DNA from 3 places in the Shinella oryzae genome. Region 3 is predicted to be linked to each of the others. Evidence: predicted binding sites of a transcription regulator. Region 3 holds the regulator's gene; each other region holds the start of a gene.
What was found. The regulator LexA, encoded in region 3, represses DNA repair genes until DNA is damaged. The targets are predictions, from matches to a motif close to TGTTCNNNNTGTGTTCNG.
Positions count from the first base shown of each region.

Region 1: the regulator LexA is predicted to act here: its motif matches at 4,298-4,315, upstream of K6301_RS17540 (ImuA family protein).
Region 2: the regulator LexA is predicted to act here: its motif matches at 3,233-3,250, upstream of K6301_RS02760 (energy-coupling factor ABC transporter ATP-binding protein).

Region 1 covers NZ_CP081988.1:275,077-281,426, forward strand. The annotation lists gene K6301_RS17530 (error-prone DNA polymerase) at 1-2,072, opposite strand, end outside; gene K6301_RS17535 (Y-family DNA polymerase) at 2,069-3,592, opposite strand; gene K6301_RS17540 (ImuA family protein) at 3,507-4,268, opposite strand; gene K6301_RS17545 (hypothetical protein) at 4,440-4,745, shown strand; gene K6301_RS17550 (hypothetical protein) at 4,812-5,132, opposite strand; gene K6301_RS17555 (GlxA family transcriptional regulator) at 5,209-6,228, opposite strand; gene K6301_RS17560 (Lrp/AsnC family transcriptional regulator) at 6,328-6,350, opposite strand, start outside.
Region 2 covers NZ_CP081987.1:557,510-563,859, forward strand. The annotation lists gene K6301_RS02745 (class I adenylate-forming enzyme family protein) at 1-1,286, opposite strand, end outside; gene K6301_RS02750 (biotin transporter BioY) at 1,291-1,854, opposite strand; gene K6301_RS02755 (energy-coupling factor transporter transmembrane component T family protein) at 1,887-2,492, opposite strand; gene K6301_RS02760 (energy-coupling factor ABC transporter ATP-binding protein) at 2,486-3,166, opposite strand; gene K6301_RS02765 (winged helix-turn-helix domain-containing protein) at 3,269-4,468, shown strand; gene aroC (chorismate synthase) at 4,503-5,600, opposite strand; gene K6301_RS02775 (bifunctional diguanylate cyclase/phosphodiesterase) at 5,678-6,350, opposite strand, start outside.
Region 3 covers NZ_CP081987.1:1,306,402-1,312,751, forward strand. The annotation lists gene gltA (citrate synthase) at 1-533, opposite strand, end outside; gene K6301_RS06550 (ComEC/Rec2 family competence protein) at 840-3,359, shown strand; gene lexA (transcriptional repressor LexA) at 3,552-4,274, opposite strand; gene K6301_RS06560 (molybdopterin molybdotransferase MoeA) at 4,368-5,591, opposite strand; gene moaC (cyclic pyranopterin monophosphate synthase MoaC) at 5,591-6,085, opposite strand; gene trpC (indole-3-glycerol phosphate synthase TrpC) at 6,085-6,350, opposite strand, start outside.

The DNA of each region.
Region 1 (6,350 bases), on a different replicon from region 3:
CGGAACCTGTCGACACCTCCCGTATGCTTGAAGGTCGCCATGGCACGGCGCAGCTGGTCAGCGCGACCAGCCGAAAAACCGGCGCCGACAATCGCGACCTGCATGGCCTGTTCCTGAAACAGCGGTACACCCAGCGTCTTCTGGAGAACCTTCTTCAGGTCGGGATCGTCGGGATAATCCGGTTCTTCCAGTTTTTGCCGTCGCCGCAGATAGGGATGCACCATGTCTCCCTGAATGGGACCGGGCCGGACAATCGCTACCTGAATGACGATATCGTAGAACTCTTTGGGCCTGAGACGCGGAAGCATCGACATCTGCGCCCGGCTCTCGATCTGGAACGTGCCCAGCGTATCGGCCTTTGAAATCATCGCATAGGTCGGCTCGTCGTCCAGGTGGATATTCCAGAGCCCCTTCCTGATACCTTTGAAGGTCTCCAGGAAATCGAAAGCGCGGCGCATGCAGGTGAGCATGCCGAGCGCCAGCACATCCACCTTCATGAAGTTGAGACTTTCAATATCGTCCTTATCCCACTCGATGACCTGCCGATCGTCCATGGCGGCCGGCTCTATGGGAACGAGATCGTCGAGCCTGTCGCGCGTCAGCACGAAACCGCCGGGATGCTGTGAGAGATGACGCGGAACGCCGGTCAGTTGGCGGGAGAGCTCCACGAGGAGACGCATGCGCCGATCATCGACATTGAAACCGATATCCTCGATCTGCGCTTTCGGAATATCGTTCGACCAGCCCCAGACCTGCGAAGACAATGCTTTCAATACATCTTCCGGCATGCCGAGCGCGCGCCCGACATCCCGCATGGCGCCGCGCGAGCGATAGCGGATGACGGTTGCGCAAAGGGCGGAATGATCCAGCCCATAGGTCTGATAAACCCATTGAATGATCTCCTCGCGCCGTTCATGCTCGAAATCGACATCGATGTCAGGGGGCTCGCCGCGCTGTTCGGAAACAAAGCGTTCGAAGAGCAGGCCGTTCTTCGTTGGATCAATGGAAGTGATGCCCAACACGTAGCACACCGCGCTGTTGGCCGCGGACCCCCTGCCCTGGCAGAGAATGCCCATCTTGCGGGCCTGGCGGACGATGGAGTTCACCGTCAGGAAGTAAGGTGCATAGTTCATGCGCGCGATGAGGGACAGTTCGTGGTTCAGCTTGTCGCGCACTTCCTGCGGCACGCCCTGGGGATAACGCTCCGCAGCCCCCTCCCAAGTGTATTTCTCCAAAGCCTCCTGCGGCGTGTAATGCGCGTATTCTTTTTCCTCGGGATACTGATATTGCAGTTCGTCCAGCGAAAACCGGCAGCGGTTGACGATATCGAGCGTGCGCTGAAGCGCCTCCGGATAGCGGGCGAAAAGCCGGTGCATCTCCTCTGGCGGCTTGAGGTAGCGGTCGGCATGGCGCTCGCGCAGGAAACCCGCATTGTCGATGACCACATTGTGGCGGATGCAGGTGACGACGTCCTGCAACATGCGGCGGCCGGGCTCATGGTAGAGCACGTCATTGGTTACGACGGTGGGAACCCGATGCTGGGCGGCGAGATTGGAGAGCTGCCAGAGCCGTAGCTGGTCGTTCGGCCGCCGGCGCAGGGTCAGCGCCAGATAGCAGCGCCCCCGGAAGGTTTCGGCCAGTCGACGCAGATGAAAACCGGCCGTTTCATCGGCCTCGTCAGGCACGAGGACGGCCAGAAGCCCCTCGCTCCACGCCACCACGTCGCGCCAGTCGAGATGGCACTTGCCCTTGCCGGCCTTCTTCTTGCCGATGGTAAGCAGGCGGCAAAGCCGGGCATAGGCTTCCCGGTCCGTGGGATAGACGAGCAGGGACATGCCATCGACAAGGTCCAGCCGGCAGCCGACGACGAGACGGACCATGTTTCCATCGGCCGGCAGTTCCTTGACCGCGCGATGCGCCTGGACGATGCCGGCAAGACTGTTGCGGTCCACCACGGCCAAGGCTTCAATACCAAGCGCACTCGCCTGGGCGAACAATTCCGCGCAACTGCTCGCCCCGCGCAGGAAAGAGAAATGGGACGTGACCTGAAGCTCGGCGTAGCGCGGGTTCATGCGAAAATCCCGTGCAGGAACCAGCGGCCGAGGCCGCGCGCGGCCTGAACCTCATCGCCGGAACGAAACAGCCAGAAGCGTTCCCCCACGGCATCCTCGACCTGGAAATAATCCCGCACGGCCGCGCGTTCGCCGTCACACTTCCACCATTCGCCGAAGACACGCTCGGGGCCATCGGCACGCTGCACCAGCCGCCGCACGCCGCGCCAGGTGAAGGAGGCGGGCGGATGGTCCGGCAGGAGCGCCATCACCTCTATGGCTTCAGGACGGGCCAGCAGACGCGCCGGGCGCGGCCACTGCCCCTGCCATGTCGCACCGGCATCCGGCGCCAGCGGCGCGACACGCTGGAAGGACCGTTCCGGGACATCGCTCTCGACCGGCGCGATGCGGTAGAGGCGGGCGGCGCCGATGCGGTTGGCGATGACATCGACGAGGCCGGCAATATCCGCAGGCGCCTCCTCGATCAGCGAGGTCGCCGCCTGTTGCAGGACAAGCGGTTCGGCCAGTGTCGCGGAAAGCTCCATGACCTCGATGCCGAAGCCGGGCTCGATGGTCTCGATCCGGTCGCAGAGCAGCCGGGCAAGGCGTTTTTCATCGCGCACCGGACGCGCCGTGCCGATGCGGATCGCCTGCAGGGAATTGTCGACGCGGTGAAAGATGAGGTCGAGCCGGCGGGCGCCGAGGCCACGCTTTTCCAGGGCCTGACAAAGGTCATGGACCAGCGCCGTCGTGTAGCGCGCGATGGTTTCGGGCGCGCCGATCGGCTCGCCGAAGCCTTTTCGGGCGACAATCCGCTCCGGGTCGCGCAGCGGATCTACGGGCTCGCGAACAACCCCTTCCAACTGGTCCAGCCGGCGGCCAAGGAGAGGCCCGAAGCGCAGCACCAGCGGTGCGCGCGGCACGGCAAGCAGGTCGCCGATCGTCGAAAAGCCGAGCACATGCAGCCCCGCCACGATCTCGGGGGGAATGCGCAGCCCATGAATTGTCAGCGGCGAAACGCTTTCGACGGCGGCCCCCGGAGGGATGACGCGGACCGGATCGGCAAGGAAGCGGGCTGCTGCAAAGGCTGCGCCCCATGTATCGGCCACCGCGGCGCGAGCGATAATGCCGGAAGCGCCGAGGCGATTGACAAGGCCGCTCAGCATGAGCGCTTCTCCGCCGTGCAGATGGTCGGCGCCGGTCGTGTCGATGACGAGGCCATCCGGCGGATCGGGCGCGACGATGGGGGCATAGTGCTGGAGAGCCCAGAGCGAAAGCCGCTCGAGGGCTGCCGCATCGGCCGCAGGATCGGCCGGCAGGGTGAGGATGTCAGGCAGGAGCGCGTGGGCCTTGGTAAGCGGCATGCCGACACGCAGGCCCGCCTGCTCGGCCGGGCGGCTGACCGCCGTCACGACGCGGCGCGTGCCCTCGCGACCGACAAGCACAAGCCGGCTGTCAGGCAGAGGCGCTTCCGCGCCAAGCGCCCGCCGCAGCCGGTCGATCGGCCAGCCGGGGAGAAAAAGCGATACGACCCTCGGCATCGGATGCCTCCACTTCGAATTCCGCCGCCTCGCCCGCGCGGCATCGGGTAAGCTCCAGCAGCCATCGCGCCCGGCCGACGCCGGGCACCGGAAGCGGCACGGATGGCCGCACGGAAACCCGCCAGCGCGTCACCGCGGCCGATGGCAGGGTGAAGGCATCCGCCTCGGCACGGCTGCGAAAGCGGCGCACGGCAAGGCCGAGCGTGCCACCGGCTTCCGCCGCGAGTTGCAGGCGGCGCGATGCGGTCATGGACAGACGCGCGACTTCCGCCACCACAGCCCCAAGCCCGCCATGGCGCAGCCCCTCCTCGAAACAGAGAAGCAGGCTCTTCTCATCACCGGCTTCCACGTAAAGGACGCGCCCCGGGGCAAGCCCCGCCTGGGCAAGCGCCGGCGCAAACAGGTCGGGCCGGGTCAGGCACCAGAGCACCTGCCCCCGGGTTCGCGCGGCAATGCCCGCGGCAAAGAGCATGGCGGCCGCGCCCTGGACAGCATCGTTGCCGCCACCGCAGACTTCATGAAGGCTGGCAAGCGCAAGCCCGCCGCCAGGCAACCGCTCATCGATCTCCGGCACGCCGAAAGGCAGCACCGCCCGGTCGCGCTCCGCCCGGCCATCGAACTGGCGGATACGGTCGCGCAGGCCGGCGACGACAGCGCGGGCGGCGGCGGAGGACATCGATACAAAACTCCCTGGCTCGGACGACATGTTCTTTATTTGTTCTCAATTCCGGAAAGAGTCAATCGTCGTTCCCAGTGGGAAAGATCACAGTTTGAATCATCGGTGGGAACCAACTTGCCCGGCGGAAGTTTCCCCTCACGCCATTCCAACAATCCAGGAGACACATCCATGGCTGACGAAAAGAGCACCGGAAAGCGCACGCTCGGCGTCGTTGAAGGTATCGACAGCATTTCAGAGGAAGCCCGCACTGCTGCAGCCGAGGCGGACATCAGCGCACAGATCGAGGCCCTGAAGACGGAAATCAGCCGCATGAAGGAATCGGTCGGCCTGATTGCGGAAGGAACCGGTCAGCTTGCCGTCGCCAAGGCAGAATCGCTGCGTGAAGATCTGCGCCAGACGATCCAGGCCAATCCCCTCGCCACCCTCGCCGGTGCGGCCTTCATCGGTTACCTGTTTGGCCTGCGGCACCGCTGAGTTTTTCGCAAGCCACACCAAAAAGCCCGGCAATGCCGGGCTTTTCCGTATCGACGACCGCTGTTCTTAGAACCAGCGCTGGCGGCGGGGCTCGCTTTCATAGGAGCCGAGCAGATAACCGATAAGGACGCCGGCAAGTCCAGCCGTCAGAACCACGGTGGAGACAGCAGCCGGATGCTCGCGTGCGGTCTGGGCAACAGCAGCACCTTCATTACGCACATAGCGGGTAGCCGAGCGCACGGCAGGACGCGCAGCGTCTACAGCCTCGCCTGCACGCTCACGGACCGCTTCGTAAGCCTCGGCGCCACGCTCCCCAAGATCCTTCTGGAGGGCTGCGATTTCTTCACGAAGAGCGGAAATCTGGGATTGAACGTCATTGCTTGCCATTACGGTCTCCTTCTTAGCAATGAGACACGAACGGTTGGCGCGTAACTTGGTTCCAGGGCTGCGGCAGAATTACAGGTCAGCTCGCCTGCCGGCGGCCGTCGCGGCGGATCTGCGAGGGCGTGTCGCCGAAGGCGGCGCGAAAACGGCGCGTGAAATGCGACAGGCTCTCGAAACCGGTTTCAAGCGCGACTTCGATCAGCGGCTTGTTGCTGCGCATCACCATGTTCAGCGCCGCCGCCATGCGGATCTTCATGTAGACCGCGCTTGGCGAGGCCCCCATATCGCTCTCGAAGAGGCGTTCGAGCTGGCGGCGGGAAACATTCGTCATGTTGGCGATGCTGTCGATGGAAAGCAGATCCTCGGTATGCTGCTCCATCATCATGATGGCGAGATGGACCCGGCGATCGCGGGCCTCCAGGCCGAGCGGGTTGCGCGGCTGGATATCCGTCGCATCACGCCGATGGCGGATCTGCAGGATTTCCAGCGCATTGCGCTCCGCCGCCTCACCGACATGGTGGCGCACCAGCGTTGCCGCGAGATCCGCGACGCTGCTGCCGCCGGCACAGGTCGCGACCTTGCCGTCAAACCGGAAAATCTGCTCGGATGTCGCCTCGATATCGGGATAGCGCGCGCGGAAATCGCGGTGATGCAGCCAGCTCACACAGGCCGTGTGGCCCTTGAGCAGGCCGGCCTCGGCCAGGATGAAGCTGCCCGTACACAGGCCGATCAGCCCGACGCCCGCCTTGGCGGCCTTGCGCAGATAGTCCCGGGCATAACTGTCGATCGGCTCCTCGACCGAGAGAAGGCCACCGACGACGGCGATGTAGTCGAAACAGGAGGGGTCGGCAAAGGGCGCGGTCGGCGCGACCTGGATACCGCTGGAGGAGGAGATGAAATTGCGCGTGCTGCTGATCACGTCCCAATCGCAGTTGACGCGGCGCGAGCGATCCTCGCTGTCGCTGGCAAGCCTGAGCGTATCGACGAACAAGGCAAAAGCCGACAGGGTGAAACTCTTGGACAGGATAAAGCCGACGCGCAGCGCCTTCGGCGCCGATACGCCGTGCATCTCTTTCGATGTCCGAACCCCTACGCCCATCCATATCTCCTATTGTGCCTGCCACTATGGCCGCCAATCGGCCCTTCTGGCAAGAGGCTCATCGCATTCAGCTGCCGTCGGCCAATTCTCGGCATGCAATCAACCGCGCTCCTTGACCGTCT
Region 2 (6,350 bases), 750 kb from region 3:
ACGAGTTCGCTGCCGAGATCGGCGTGGTCGCGGCCGAAGACATGGGCGGCGCGCACGCAGGCCAGGCCGAGCAGGGCCGCCTCCACCTCGGACGGATAGATGTTGTTGCCGCCCGAAAGCACCATGCCGCCGGACCGGCCGAGCAGGTGCAGCGTTCCGTCCGCATCGAGAAAGCCGAGGTCGCCGACGGTCGCGTGCGTGCCGAAATGCGCGAGCCCCGCGCCGTCGCCCGCACCGAGATAGCCTGTTGCGATAAGCGGGCTTTGCACGAAGATCGTGCCCGTCTCGCCCGCCGGCACCGGATCGCCGGCCTTGTCGAGAACAGAGACGGCGACGCCGGGAAAGGCGTGGCCCACGGCGGTCGAGGATGCGGCGGCATCCGGCCGCGTGACGGTGATGAAGCCCAATTCGGACGCCCCGTAATATTCGCGCAGCGCCGCCTGCGGAAAGTGGCGGCGGCTGAGCGCATGGTCGCCCGCCGTCAGCTTGGCGCCCGCCACCGTGATGGCCTCGACGCTCGCCACCGGCGGCCCCTCGCAGAGCCGGCGCAGCATGGTCGGCACCAGCACGAGACGGCGAATGCCGGCTGTCCGGACCGTTTCGCGGGCGCTCGCCGCCTCGAAATGCGTCGCGGAATGGAAGGCCGCACCGGCAAGCAGCGTCTCGGTCATGGCATAGAGTGCAAGCCCGTGGGCGAGCGGACCCGGGGCGTAGCTACGTGTTTCGGCATCAATGCCGAAGAACGGTTCGCCTGCCGAAAGGCTGATGCGCCAGGAGCGGCGGTCGCGGATGATCGGTTTCGGATCGGCCGTGGTGCCTGACGTGAAGACGATGAGGAACGGGTCGTCATCGTGCCCATCGGGCAGGGGCGGCGCGGCGGTGGTCGCGCTTTCTCCGATGCGGAGCGACCCGCCCGTGCGGGGCGCGCTGGCGAGAAGCTCGCCGCCGTCTGCCGTCACTACGATATCGGGCGCGAGCGTCTCCAGCATCCGGCCGCGCATCACGTCCGGCAGATGCGGATCGATCAGCGCTGCGCAATTGTCGCCCGCCGTGGCGGCGACAAAGGCGGCCGGGAAGAGCGCATGGTTGCCGCAAACGAGCGCGATCAGGCGCGTCTTCGGGCCGATAATGCTTTGGCCTTCCGCAGCGAGACTCGTGAAGGCGCCGTAGCAGGCCCGGGCGGTCGCGGCGAGAGCCCCATAGGAAAGAACCCGGTCCTCCAGATGGAAAGCCGGGTTCTGCGGATTGCATGCGGCGTGCCGTTCGATGGCGCCGGAAAGCGGCATCGGCTCAGGCGCGCTGCGGCAGAAGCGGATAGCCGGCAAGCACCGCGCGGGCGGCAAGCATGGCGACGAATGCCTTGATCAGGTCGCCCGGCAGGAAGACCAGCGAGGCGGCCGCCGTTTCGAAAAAGGCCTTGCCGCTCATATAGGCGAGCCAGGGCATGCCGAAGAGATAGACGATGCCGATGCCGCCGACGACCGACGCCAGAAGAAAGGACAGGAACTGCGAGAGCTCCGATTGGTCTTCCCTCACGAGACGTTCCGAGATCAGGCCGCAGACGAAGGCGCCGACCACCCAGCCGAAGATATAACCGGCACTCGGTCCTGCAAAGACTGCAAGCCCGCCGCGGCCACCCGAAAGCACCGGAAGGCCGATGGCGACGAGAAGAAGCACCAGCAGCATGGCGGCGGCACCGCGCCGTGCGCCGAGAATGCATCCCGCAAGCATCGGGCCGAGCGATTGTGCCGTGATCGGCACGGGAATGAAGCCGAGCGTGATCGGCGGCAGCAGGCCGAGAACCACCATGATGGCGGCGAAGAGGGCAACAAGCACGATGTCTCTTGTGGTCACGTCCGAATCCCCAAAAACGGTAAAGAGAAGGTTTAGTGCCGCCGAAAACCGCGGGCGTCAATCGCCATGGCGATCGTGTCGGCATCCTTCAGCGTCAGGATGATCAGCGGAACGAGCACCGTGAGCGGCCGCACACGCAGGCCGCGCGCCCTGTGCGCATCGGCAATCTCGCCGTAGCGCGCGAAGATTTCCGGCACGAAGCGGATGACGAGACCCACCGCCAGGCTGACATCGGCCGCCCGCACGAAGCCGAACCGTTCGAGCGGGGTAATCAGCCGCGTGATCTCGTCCATGAAGGCGGAAATGCCTGTCGTCGCCGTCACCGCGGCGGCCAGCAACACTAGCGCCGACAGCCGGCAGAACACGACGAACGCCTCGTGCAACGAATGGAACAGGTAGTTCGCGAGCGCGACCAGCAGCACCGTGAACAGCACGAAGCGCGTGCGCCGGAACGCCTCCGCAAGCCCGATGCCGGTCGAGAGGTAAAGAAGGGCGGCCAGCGCCAGCGCGGGCGCGAGAAGGCGCAAATCCGAGATGAGCAGAAGCAGGATCGCGGCGGTAAACAGCAGGATGAGCTTGCCGCGCACCGGCAGGCGGTGCAGCGGCGAATTGCCCTCGATGTCGAGCCCGTTCAGCATGACGCCAGGGTCCGATAAGCGGCGAGGGCGTTCGACGGCCTATCATCGGCGGCAAGCCGGCCTTCGTGGAACACCAGCACGCGGTCGAAGTCTTCGAGCAAAGCGAGGTCGTGGCTGATGACGAGCACCTGTTCGGGCAGGCCGGCGATGGTGCGCTCGATCAGCCCGCGGTTCTTCAGGTCGAGCTGGTTGGTCGGCTCGTCGAGGATCAGCAGGTCCGGCCCGGTGACCAGCACGCTGGCAATGGCGCCAAGCTGCGTCTCGCCGCCGGAAAGCTCGTGCACGCGCCGGCGGGCGAGATGCGAAATGCCGAAGCGGGAAAGGATGGCGTCGGTCTTCCCGGCGATCTCAGCCTTGCTCAGCTTGCGGTTCTTCAGCCCGAAGGCGATGTCCTCGGCCAGGATCGGCAGAATCATCTGGTGTTGCGGGTTCTGGAAGATGAAGCCGGTCTTTCCGCGCGCCGCCACTTCGTCCGTAACGGTATCGAGCCCGTCCACCGTCACCGTGCCGGCGGTCGGCTTGACGAGGCCGTTGATCAGCCGCGCCATGGTGGTCTTGCCCGATCCGTTGAGCCCGACGACGCCGATGCGCCGTTCGGACAGCGTGAGCGTCAGCGGCTGGAGCGCGATGCGCGCGCCATACGCCACCGTGGCGGCGGAAAAGACGATGTCCAAGAGCAGGTTCCCGGTTCGCGAAAGTCGACGGGACCTATAACATGACGGGGCGCAAAGAAAACCGGGTGGAACAAACCGGGAATATGTGTCTATGATCCAGCCATGACGATTCTGCTTTCCAATGCCGAGGCCCGGCGCATCTTCCTTTCGCGACAGGGGCTGAGCAGCCCGCCCGGCCGTGCGCTGGGCAAGGCGGGGCTGCTTCAGCTCATCCACGATATCGGTTTCGTGCAGGTGGACAGCATCGCCACCGTCGAGCGGGCGCATCACCAGATCCTCTTCTCGCGCAACCAGACCTACCGGCGCGAGCACCTTGCCGAACTCCTGGAGAAGGACGGCGAGCTCTTCGAGCACTGGACGCATGACGCCTCCATCATCCCCAGCGCCTTCTTCCGCTACTGGAAGCATCGTTTTCGCCGCAAGGAAGCGTCGATCCTGGCAAACTGGCGCAAATGGCAGGGCGAGGGGTTCGACGCGACCTTCGAGGAGACCTACCGGCGCATCGCCGAAAGCGGGGCGGTGATGTCGCGCGACCTCAAGGTGGAGGATCACAAGTCCGGCGGCTGGTGGAACTGGCATCCGAACAAGACGGCGCTCGAATATCTCTGGCACACCGGCAAGCTGGCCATCGCGCGGCGGGAGAATTTCCAGAAGGTCTATGATCTCGCCGAGCGTGTCCTGCCGCAGCACCATCATGAACCCGCAGTCGAGCATGACGTCTTCATCGACTGGGCCTGCCGCAGCGCGCTGGAACGGCTGGGTTTTGCCACCCACGGCGAAATCGCCGCCTTCTGGGCGCTGGTCACGCCGGAGGAAGCGAAGGCCTGGGTCGACGCCAACAAGGCGGAGTTGCGTCAGGTTTCCATCGAGACCGCCGACGGCGGCAAGCCGCGCGCCGCCTATGCCTTCGCGCATTCGGCCGAAAGCCTGCGTGACGTGCCCGAGTCGCCGGCACGCCTGCGCGTCCTCTCGCCCTTCGATCCGCTGATCCGGGACCGCAACCGCACGGAGCGTCTTTTCGGCTATGTCTACCGCATCGAAATCTTCGTGCCGGAGCCGAAACGGCAATATGGCTACTATGTCTTCCCCCTGCTCGAAGGCGATCGCCTCGTCGGCCGGATCGACATGAAGGCCGACCGCAAGGCGGGCGTTCTCGCCGTCCGGCGCCTGTGGTGGGAGCCGAAAGTCCGCAGTTCCGCCGGTCGGCTGGAGCGGCTGGAGGCCGAACTGGCGCGCGTGGCTCGGTTCGCGGGCGTCGAGGACGTCCGCTATCTGGACGGCTGGCAAGGCGAGGGCGCGTAGCCGCCCCTCATCCTACATTTGGATGGCCGGCCGGTTACGCCAGGCGTCCGGTCTGGCCGCGGTCGCGCAGGTAATGATCGGCGATCGCGCAGGCGACCATTGCTTCGCCGATCGGCACGGCGCGGATGCCCACGCAGGGATCGTGCCGGCCCTTGGTGCGCACGTCGACATTGTTGCCGTCGGCATCGATGGAGCGGCGCTCGGTGAGGATGGAGGAGGTCGGCTTGATGGCAAAGCGCGCCACGACCGGCTGGCCGGTCGAGATGCCGCCGAGGATGCCGCCCGCGTGGTTCGACAGGAAGATCGGGTTGCCGTCATTGCCCATGCGCATCTCGTCGGCATTCTCCTCGCCGGTGAGTTCCGCCGAGGCGAAGCCCTCGCCGATCTCCACGCCCTTCACGGCATTGATCGACATGAGAAGCGAGGCGATGTCCTGGTCGAGCTTGGCGTAGATCGGCGCGCCGATGCCGGCGGGCACGCCCTCGGCCACGACTTCCACGATGGCGCCGACGGAGGAGCCGGCCTTGCGGATGCCGTCGAGATAGTCTTCCCAGACGGGCACGATGGCCGGATCGGGCGCGAAGAACGGGTTGTTGTTGACCTCGTTCCAATCCCAGTTGTTGCGGTCGATCCTGTGCTTGCCGATCTGCACCAGCGCGGCGCGCACGGTCAGGCCCGGTACGACCTTGCGGGCAAGGCCGCCGGCCGCAACGCGCGCGGCGGTCTCGCGGGCGGAGGAACGTCCGCCGCCGCGATAGTCGCGGATGCCGTATTTGATGTCATAGGTATAGTCGGCATGGCCGGGCCGGTAGCGGCGGGCAATCTCGCCATAGTCCTTGGAGCGCTGGTCGGTGTTCTCGATCAGCATGGAGACGGGCGTGCCGGTCGTGATCATCGTTTCGCCGTCGTCATCCAGCATCACACCGGAGAGCACCTTGACGAGGTCGTCCTCGCGGCGCTGCGTCACGAAACGCGACTGGCCGGGCTTGCGCTTGTCGAGCCAGGCCTGGATTTCGGCGAGCGTGAAGCGGATGCCGGGAGGGCAGCCGTCCACCACGCAACCGAGCGCGACCCCATGGCTTTCGCCCCAGGTGGTGACGCGGAAGAGATGACCGAAAGTGTTGTGCGACATGAGCGGAACCGGACCGATAAAAAAGTGTGCCTTCTCTTAGTGGAAAAGGCACGGCCGGGACAAGGGTTTCACGCGCCCTACGACGCCATCTTCCAGCGCATCTCCGTGCTGAAGGCGAGAAACGCGTCGCGCGACAGCGGCTTTGCGAAGGCATAGCCTTGCAGAAGATCGCAGCCGAGCATGCTGAGCATCTCCGCGTGCTGCATCGTTTCCACGCCTTCCGCGACGATCTCGATGCCGAGCGAGCGGCCGATTTCGATGATCGAGCGCACCAGCGCCTGCTCGTTTCGCGACTTGAGAATGGGGGAGACGAGCTGCCGGTCGATCTTCAGCCGCTTGGGCTTCAGCTTCAGCAGGCTCACGATGGAGGTATGCCCGGTGCCGAAATCGTCGATCTCGATGTCGATGCCGAGCGCCTTGATCCGCGCCAGGTTGGAGAGAACCACGTCGTCGCTCTCGTCGAGGAAGATCGATTCCACGAGTTCGAAGGAGAGCTGGCCGGGCTGGATCGACAGGCCGGTAAGGCTGTCGATCAGGCTCTCGTCGCGCAGGCGCCGGGCCGAGACGTTGACGGAGACCTTGGGCATGATCAGGCCCTTGGCCGCCCAGCGCGCGCAATCCAGCAACGCCTTTTCCAGCACGATCCGGTCGAGCGTCGCCATGACGTTGAGGTCTTCGGCGATCTTGAGGAAGCGATCGGGCGTCAGCAGGCCGTCGCGCGGGTGGTTCCAGCGGATCAGCGCTTCCGCG
Region 3 (6,350 bases):
TTGTAGGCCATCGCCGCAATCGTCGGCATCTTGGCGATCATGCGCAACGAGGCGACCATGCGCTGGTGCGGGTCGGTGATATCAGTCGAGTCGTGGTAGAAGGCCGACAGTGCGCCGACGCAGCCGCACATTACGGCCATCGGGTGGGCATCGCGGCGGAAGCCGGTGAAGAAGCGGCTCATCTGCTCGTGCACCATCGTGTGGTGCGTGACGCGATGGTCGAAGTCGTCCTTCTGGGCCTTCGTCGGCAGATCGCCGTACAGCAGGAGATAGCAGACTTCCAGGAAGTCGCCGTGTTCCGCCAGCTGCTCGATCGGGTAGCCGCGGTGCAGCAGCACGCCCTCATCGCCGTCGATATAGGTGATCTTCGATTCGCACGAGGCCGTGGAGGTGAAGCCGGGATCGTAGGTGAAGGTACCCGTGTTCTTGTAGAGCGTGCCGATGTCGATCACATCGGGGCCGATCGTCCCGGATCGCGTCGGCAGCTCGATTGTCTTGCCACCGACCGATACGTCCGCGCCTTTTCCTGTCATAACGATCCTCCGTTGTTTCGAATGGCGGCATCCGGTTGTACCGGCGCCACGAACATGCCCGTTTTGCTAGCCCATTTGCGATGTCCTGCCAAGCGATACGAAAGGCAAATTGTGCATTGCGGTAACAGGCTTTCCGGCAACGCAATATCTACCCTTTGAGCGAAGTTGCAAGCAACTATTGAGGGTGGTCGGAAAATTGCGGAGGGCGCATCCTTTCTGGCTGCCTTACCATCGGCTTCATCTACTTTCGATTGAATGTTGCGCCGATCGATTGCATGATGCGGCGGGGACAGTGAGGCCGGGCGCATGGCCGGAACGGAGATCGCAGAGCGGGAGCGGGCCGCGAAGGCCTATAAGTGGGATGTCCGGCCAGGCGATGGCGCGGTGCCCGCTGCGTTCGACGATGCTCCTGCGCCGGCTGGGACATCCGCGCCGTGGTACAGTCAGGCTTTGGTCTGGCTCCGGCCGCGCCGCGCCGTCCGAGAAAGCCTGTCGGAGGCGCTGGTCGAGGAGCGCGGCCACGGGCACTTCTTCCTGTTCGTTCCGGTCTTCCTTGGAATAGGCGCGGCTCTCTGGTTTGCCGCCGAGGCCGATCCACCGATTTATGCCATGGTGCTAGGGGCCATCGCCACCGCGGTGCCCGCCTGGCGGCTTCGACATCGCGAGGATTTGGGCGCGATCCTGGCGGGTGGCGCGTTCCTCGTTCCGATCGGCATGCTTCTCGCAGCGCTCGAAAGTGCACGGCTCGATACCGTCATTCTCGACACGCCCGTGACGACCGTGATCGAAGGGCGGGTGCTGGCGCGCGAAAGCGGTGCGGGCAACGCGATCCGGTATCGCATCGCGCTGGAGAAGACGCGCGAGCCGGCTCTGAAACGCGCGCCGCAGGTTGTTACGCTTCTGGCGCGAAGCCGTCACGACCCCATCGCCATCGGCCACGGCATATCGGGCCGGGCGCGTCTTGGGCCACCCTCGGGCCCGGCCCTGGCCGGCCTCAACGACTTCGCCTTCGACGCATATTTCGCCGGCACGGGCGCGGTCGGTTATTTCTACAGTGCGCCGGTCGCAATCGAGACCGCTCCGACCGGGTGGAGCTACCGCATATCGCAGCGGATCGCGATATGGCGAAACAACCTGACCGAGCATATCCGAGGACGCATCGGGGGCGATGCCGGCGCGATCGCCGCGGCTCTGGTGACGGCGGAACAGCGGGCGATCAGCGAGGAGACGGTGGAGGCGCTCCGCCAGGCCGGGCTCGCCCATGTCCTGGCCATTTCCGGTCTCAACATGGTGCTCGCGGCCGGCACGTTCCTTGTCGGCGCGCGCATGCTGATGGCGCTCATACCGGGCTTTGCCGAACGATTTCCCACGCGCAAGATCGCGGCGGGCGGTGCACTCCTCATGGTCACGCTTTACATTCTCGTGTCGGGCGGCGCGATCTCGGCCGTCCGGTCATGGATCATGATCTGCGTGATGCTGATCGCCGTGCTCTTCGGCCGCTCCGCCATCAGTATGCGCAATGTGGCGCTGTCGGCCATCATCATCCTCGCCGTCACGCCTTCCGCCATCACCAATCCCGGCTTCCAGATGTCCTACGCCGCAACGCTCGGCCTCGTCGCCGGTTATGCGGCGTGGCGCGAGCGGCCCGTGCGCAAGGAGGGCAAAGGCGGCGCGTTGCGCTTGACCGGCGGCGTGGCCGGGCGCTTCTTCGGCGGACTTCTGCTGTCGTCGGCGATCGGAAGCCTGTCGACGCTGATCTACTCCATCGGCCACTTTCACCGCGTGCCGGCCTACGGGCTTGCCGGCAACCTGCTGGCCATGCCGGCGATCAGCGCGATCGTCATGCCCTTTGGCCTCATCGCCGTCCTGCTCATGCCCTTCGGGCTGGATGCCGTTCCCTTTGCCATCATGGGCAAGGGCATCGAATGGATGATCGCGCTGGCGTCGTGGGTTTCGAGCTGGAAGGGCGGGGATATCGTCACCGGTAAAATTCCCATGTCCGCCTTCCTGCTGATCGGTGTCGGCGGGGGGCTGCTCTGTATCCTGCGCACGCGGCTGCGGCATGCCGGGACGGTCTTCATTGTCGCCGGTGCGCTGGTGGCCCTTTGGCCGTCCACGCGCGGGAAACCGGAACTGCTCATCTCCGAAGACGGGCGTCTGGTTGCGATCCTGCGCGGCGATGCGGTTGCCACGAACCGCGCCAAGCCGCCGGGTTTCATCTACGACCAATGGCGTCGCGCGATGCGGCTCGGCGACCTGACCAAGCCGGAACTGCGAAAGACCGCCGACCTGCTGCTGGCGGAGACGGCGACGGAGAAAGCCGCTGCCGGGACCGACAGGAAACGACCGCGCCGCAAGGCGGACAGGACGAAGGCGAAGGACGCGATGACGGAGGCTATCGCGGCAGCGCGACAGGCGCATACCTTCGTCTGCGAGGCGAAGGCCTTCTGCGCTGCCGTTTCGCCGAGCAGCTGGACGATCGTCACCCTTGAGGATACGGCCTTTCTGGGCACGGCCTGCGACACGGCTGATCTCGTCGTCGTACCCTTCGCCCTGCGGCTCGACAGCTGCCGCTCGGGTGCGAGGCTTGTGACCGCACGTCATCTGCGCCGAACGGGCGCTTTGGAAATCACGCCGCCGATCGACGATCCCACCGCAAGCCTCGCCGGCGCGACCGACATGCCGGCCGTGGAAACCTTGGCGCGCGCCTGGTCAAGGCATCGCACCTATGACTGGCGCAGCGACACTTTCGAAACGGCAGCCGCAACGCCGCCGGCAGAGACTGAGACCAAGGAGGTCGATCGCTCGCCTCTTCAATTGCCATGAAGTCAGCCGAGCGGCCAAGCTTCCCGATTTGCAGCGATCGTAGAAAAAGCCACCTGACCGCACGCTATCGCTAACGGCAGAGCACCGGGCGAAGCGAGGGGAGACCTTAGCCGCCAAGCTCCATCATACCCGAGCTGCGGTCCTGAACTGACAAGACGCTCACCACGCGCTATAATGCTTGTCCAATGCGTCTCAATGATACCGGCGGATAAGCCCCACGAGCTTGCCCTGGATCTTGACCCGGTCGGGCCCGAAGATCCGGGTCTCGTAGGCCGGGTTCGCGGCTTCAAGCGCGATGGACGCGCCCTTGCGGCGGAAGCGCTTCAGCGTCGCCTCTTCGTCGTCGACGAGAGCAACGATGATTTCACCGGGATTGGCGGTGCTGGCGTTGCGGATGATGACCGTGTCGCCATCGAGAATGCCGGCCTCGATCATCGAATCGCCCTTCACCTCGAGCGCATAGTGATCGCCGTTGCCGATCATTTCGGCCGGGACGGTGATCTCGTGCGTGTTGTTCTGGATGGCGGAGATCGGAACGCCGGCGGCGATACGGCCCATGACCGGAACGGAAACAGACGACGACATGGTCGGCTGTGGCGCCACGGGCTTGGATGGCGTCACGGCGGGGGGCTGCTTGCCGAGGCTGCCTTCGATGACCGACGGCGAAAATCCGCGGCGCGGCTGGAGGCTTGGCGAATAGGCCTCCGGAAGCTTGATCACCTCGAGCGCGCGGGCCCGATTCGGCAGGCGGCGGATGAAGCCTCGTTCTTCAAGCGCCGTGATGAGGCGGTGGATGCCCGACTTCGAGGCGAGATCCAAGGCATCCTTCATCTCGTCGAAGGACGGAGGAATGCCGGATTCCTTCATACGCTCGTGAATGAACAGGAGCAGTTCCTGTTGTTTGCGCGTCAGCATGGCCTCTCCAACGAGAATCGTGAAACAAATCCAGAACAGACACTATCCGTTCCACATGTGTTCCGCAAGGGCCTGCGCGCACAATAATACCATTCAGGCCGCCGGTTCCCTGAGAACGAGGACGTCGCAGAGCGCGCCGGGCTCCTCTGCCGGTGCATGCGGCGGGCGGATCAGCAACCCTTCGGATTCGGCGAAGATCTTCATCATCGACGAATCCTGCTTGTCGAAAGGCGTGACGAGGAGACCGCCGTCCGGGCCGCGCACGAGTCGCGCACGAATGTAATCCTGCCGGCGGTCGTTCTGCTTGAGCGGCACGGCGGCGGCGGCCGGGCGCACCCGGTTCATCGCGGGCAGGCGCGCGAGTTTGCGGACCAGCGGTTCCAGATAGAGATAGGAGCAGACAAGGCTGGAGACGGGATTGCCGGGCAGGCCGATCACCTGGATATCGCCGAGGCGGCCGACCATCAGCGGCTTGCCAGGACGCATGGCGATGCGCCAGAAATCGAGTGCCATGCCGGCCTCGCCGAGCACGGGCTGAACGAGATCGAAATCGCCGACGGATGCGCCGCCGAGCGTCACCAACACGTCGATGTCCATTTCCAGCGCCCGGCGCACGGCATCCAATATGGTCTGCTTGTCGTCTCTCACGATGCCCAGATCGATCACCTCTGCGCCGGCTTCGCGCGCGATGGCCGCGACGCCGAAGCTGTTGGAGGCGATGATCTGGCTTGCACCGGGCGTCTCTCCCGGCGGCACGAGTTCGTCGCCCGTCGCAAGGATCGCGACCCGCGGGCGCGAATAGACGGGCAGGTCCGGGTGGTTCATGGCCGCCGCAACGGTCAGCCGGCCGGCATCCAGCACCTGGCCGGCCTTCAGCACAACCTCGCCGTCGGTGAAATCCTGCCCCCGCGGGCGGATATGGCGGCCCTTGGGCGTGAGGAACGTCGTGCGGATGCGGCCGTCTTCCAGAAGCTCGGTGTCTTCCTGAAGGATGACCGTATCGGCGAAGGCCGGCAGCGGCGCACCGGTGAAGATACGAACCGCTTCCCCCGGGCCCGCCGTGCCGTCGAAAGCGTGGCCGGCGGAGGACAGGCCGGCGACCCTGAGCACCGATCCGACCTCCGCGATGTCGGCGTGGCGGACGGCATAACCGTCCATCGCCGAATTGTCGAAAGGCGGCTGAGTGAGGCGGGCGGCGACATCGTCGGCCAGCACGCGTCCAGCGGCGTCGTGGAGCGGGACGCTTTCCGTCCGCCTCACCGGCTTGGCCGCGGACAGCAGGCGGTTGAGGGCGTCGGCAACGAGAAGAAGGGACATCAGCCGTCCCTGCGCTTGTAGTCGCCGGAACGGCCGCCGGATTTTTCGACGAGGCGAATGCCGCCGATTTCCATCTCGCGGTCGACCGCCTTTGCCATGTCGTAGATGGTCAGGCACGCGACGCTGACGGCGGTCAGCGCCTCCATCTCCACGCCGGTGCGGCCGGTGAGCTTGGCCATGGCCTCGATGCGCAGCCCGGGCAGGGCGTGGTCCTCGCGGATTTCCACGGAAACCTTGCTGAGCATCAGCGGGTGGCAGAGCGGAATGAGGCTGGACGTCTGCTTGGCGGCCATGATGCCTGCGAGGCGCGCCGTGCCGATGACGTCGCCCTTCTTCGCATCGCCCTTGAGAATGAGGTCGAGCGTGGCGGGCAGCATGCGTACGAAACCTTCCGCCACGGCTATCCGCACCGTTTCCGCCTTGTCGCCGACATCGACCATATGGGCTTCGCCGGCGGCATCGATATGGGTGAGCGTGCGGGCGTCGTCGCCCATCATTCCGCCGCCAGCATGTCGGCGGAGCCGGTCAGCAGGTCGCGCGTCGCCGCCGTCACGTCATCCTTGCGCATCAGGCTTTCGCCGACGAGGAAGGTGGAGATGCCGACCTTGGCGAGGCGCTGGCAATCGGCATGGGTAAACACGCCGCTCTCGCCCACGAGCAGCCGGTCCTCCGGCACCATGCCGGCGAGCTTTTCAGAAACGGCGAGATCGACCGCGAAGGTGCGCAGGTTGCGGTTGTTGATGCCGACAAGCTTGGATT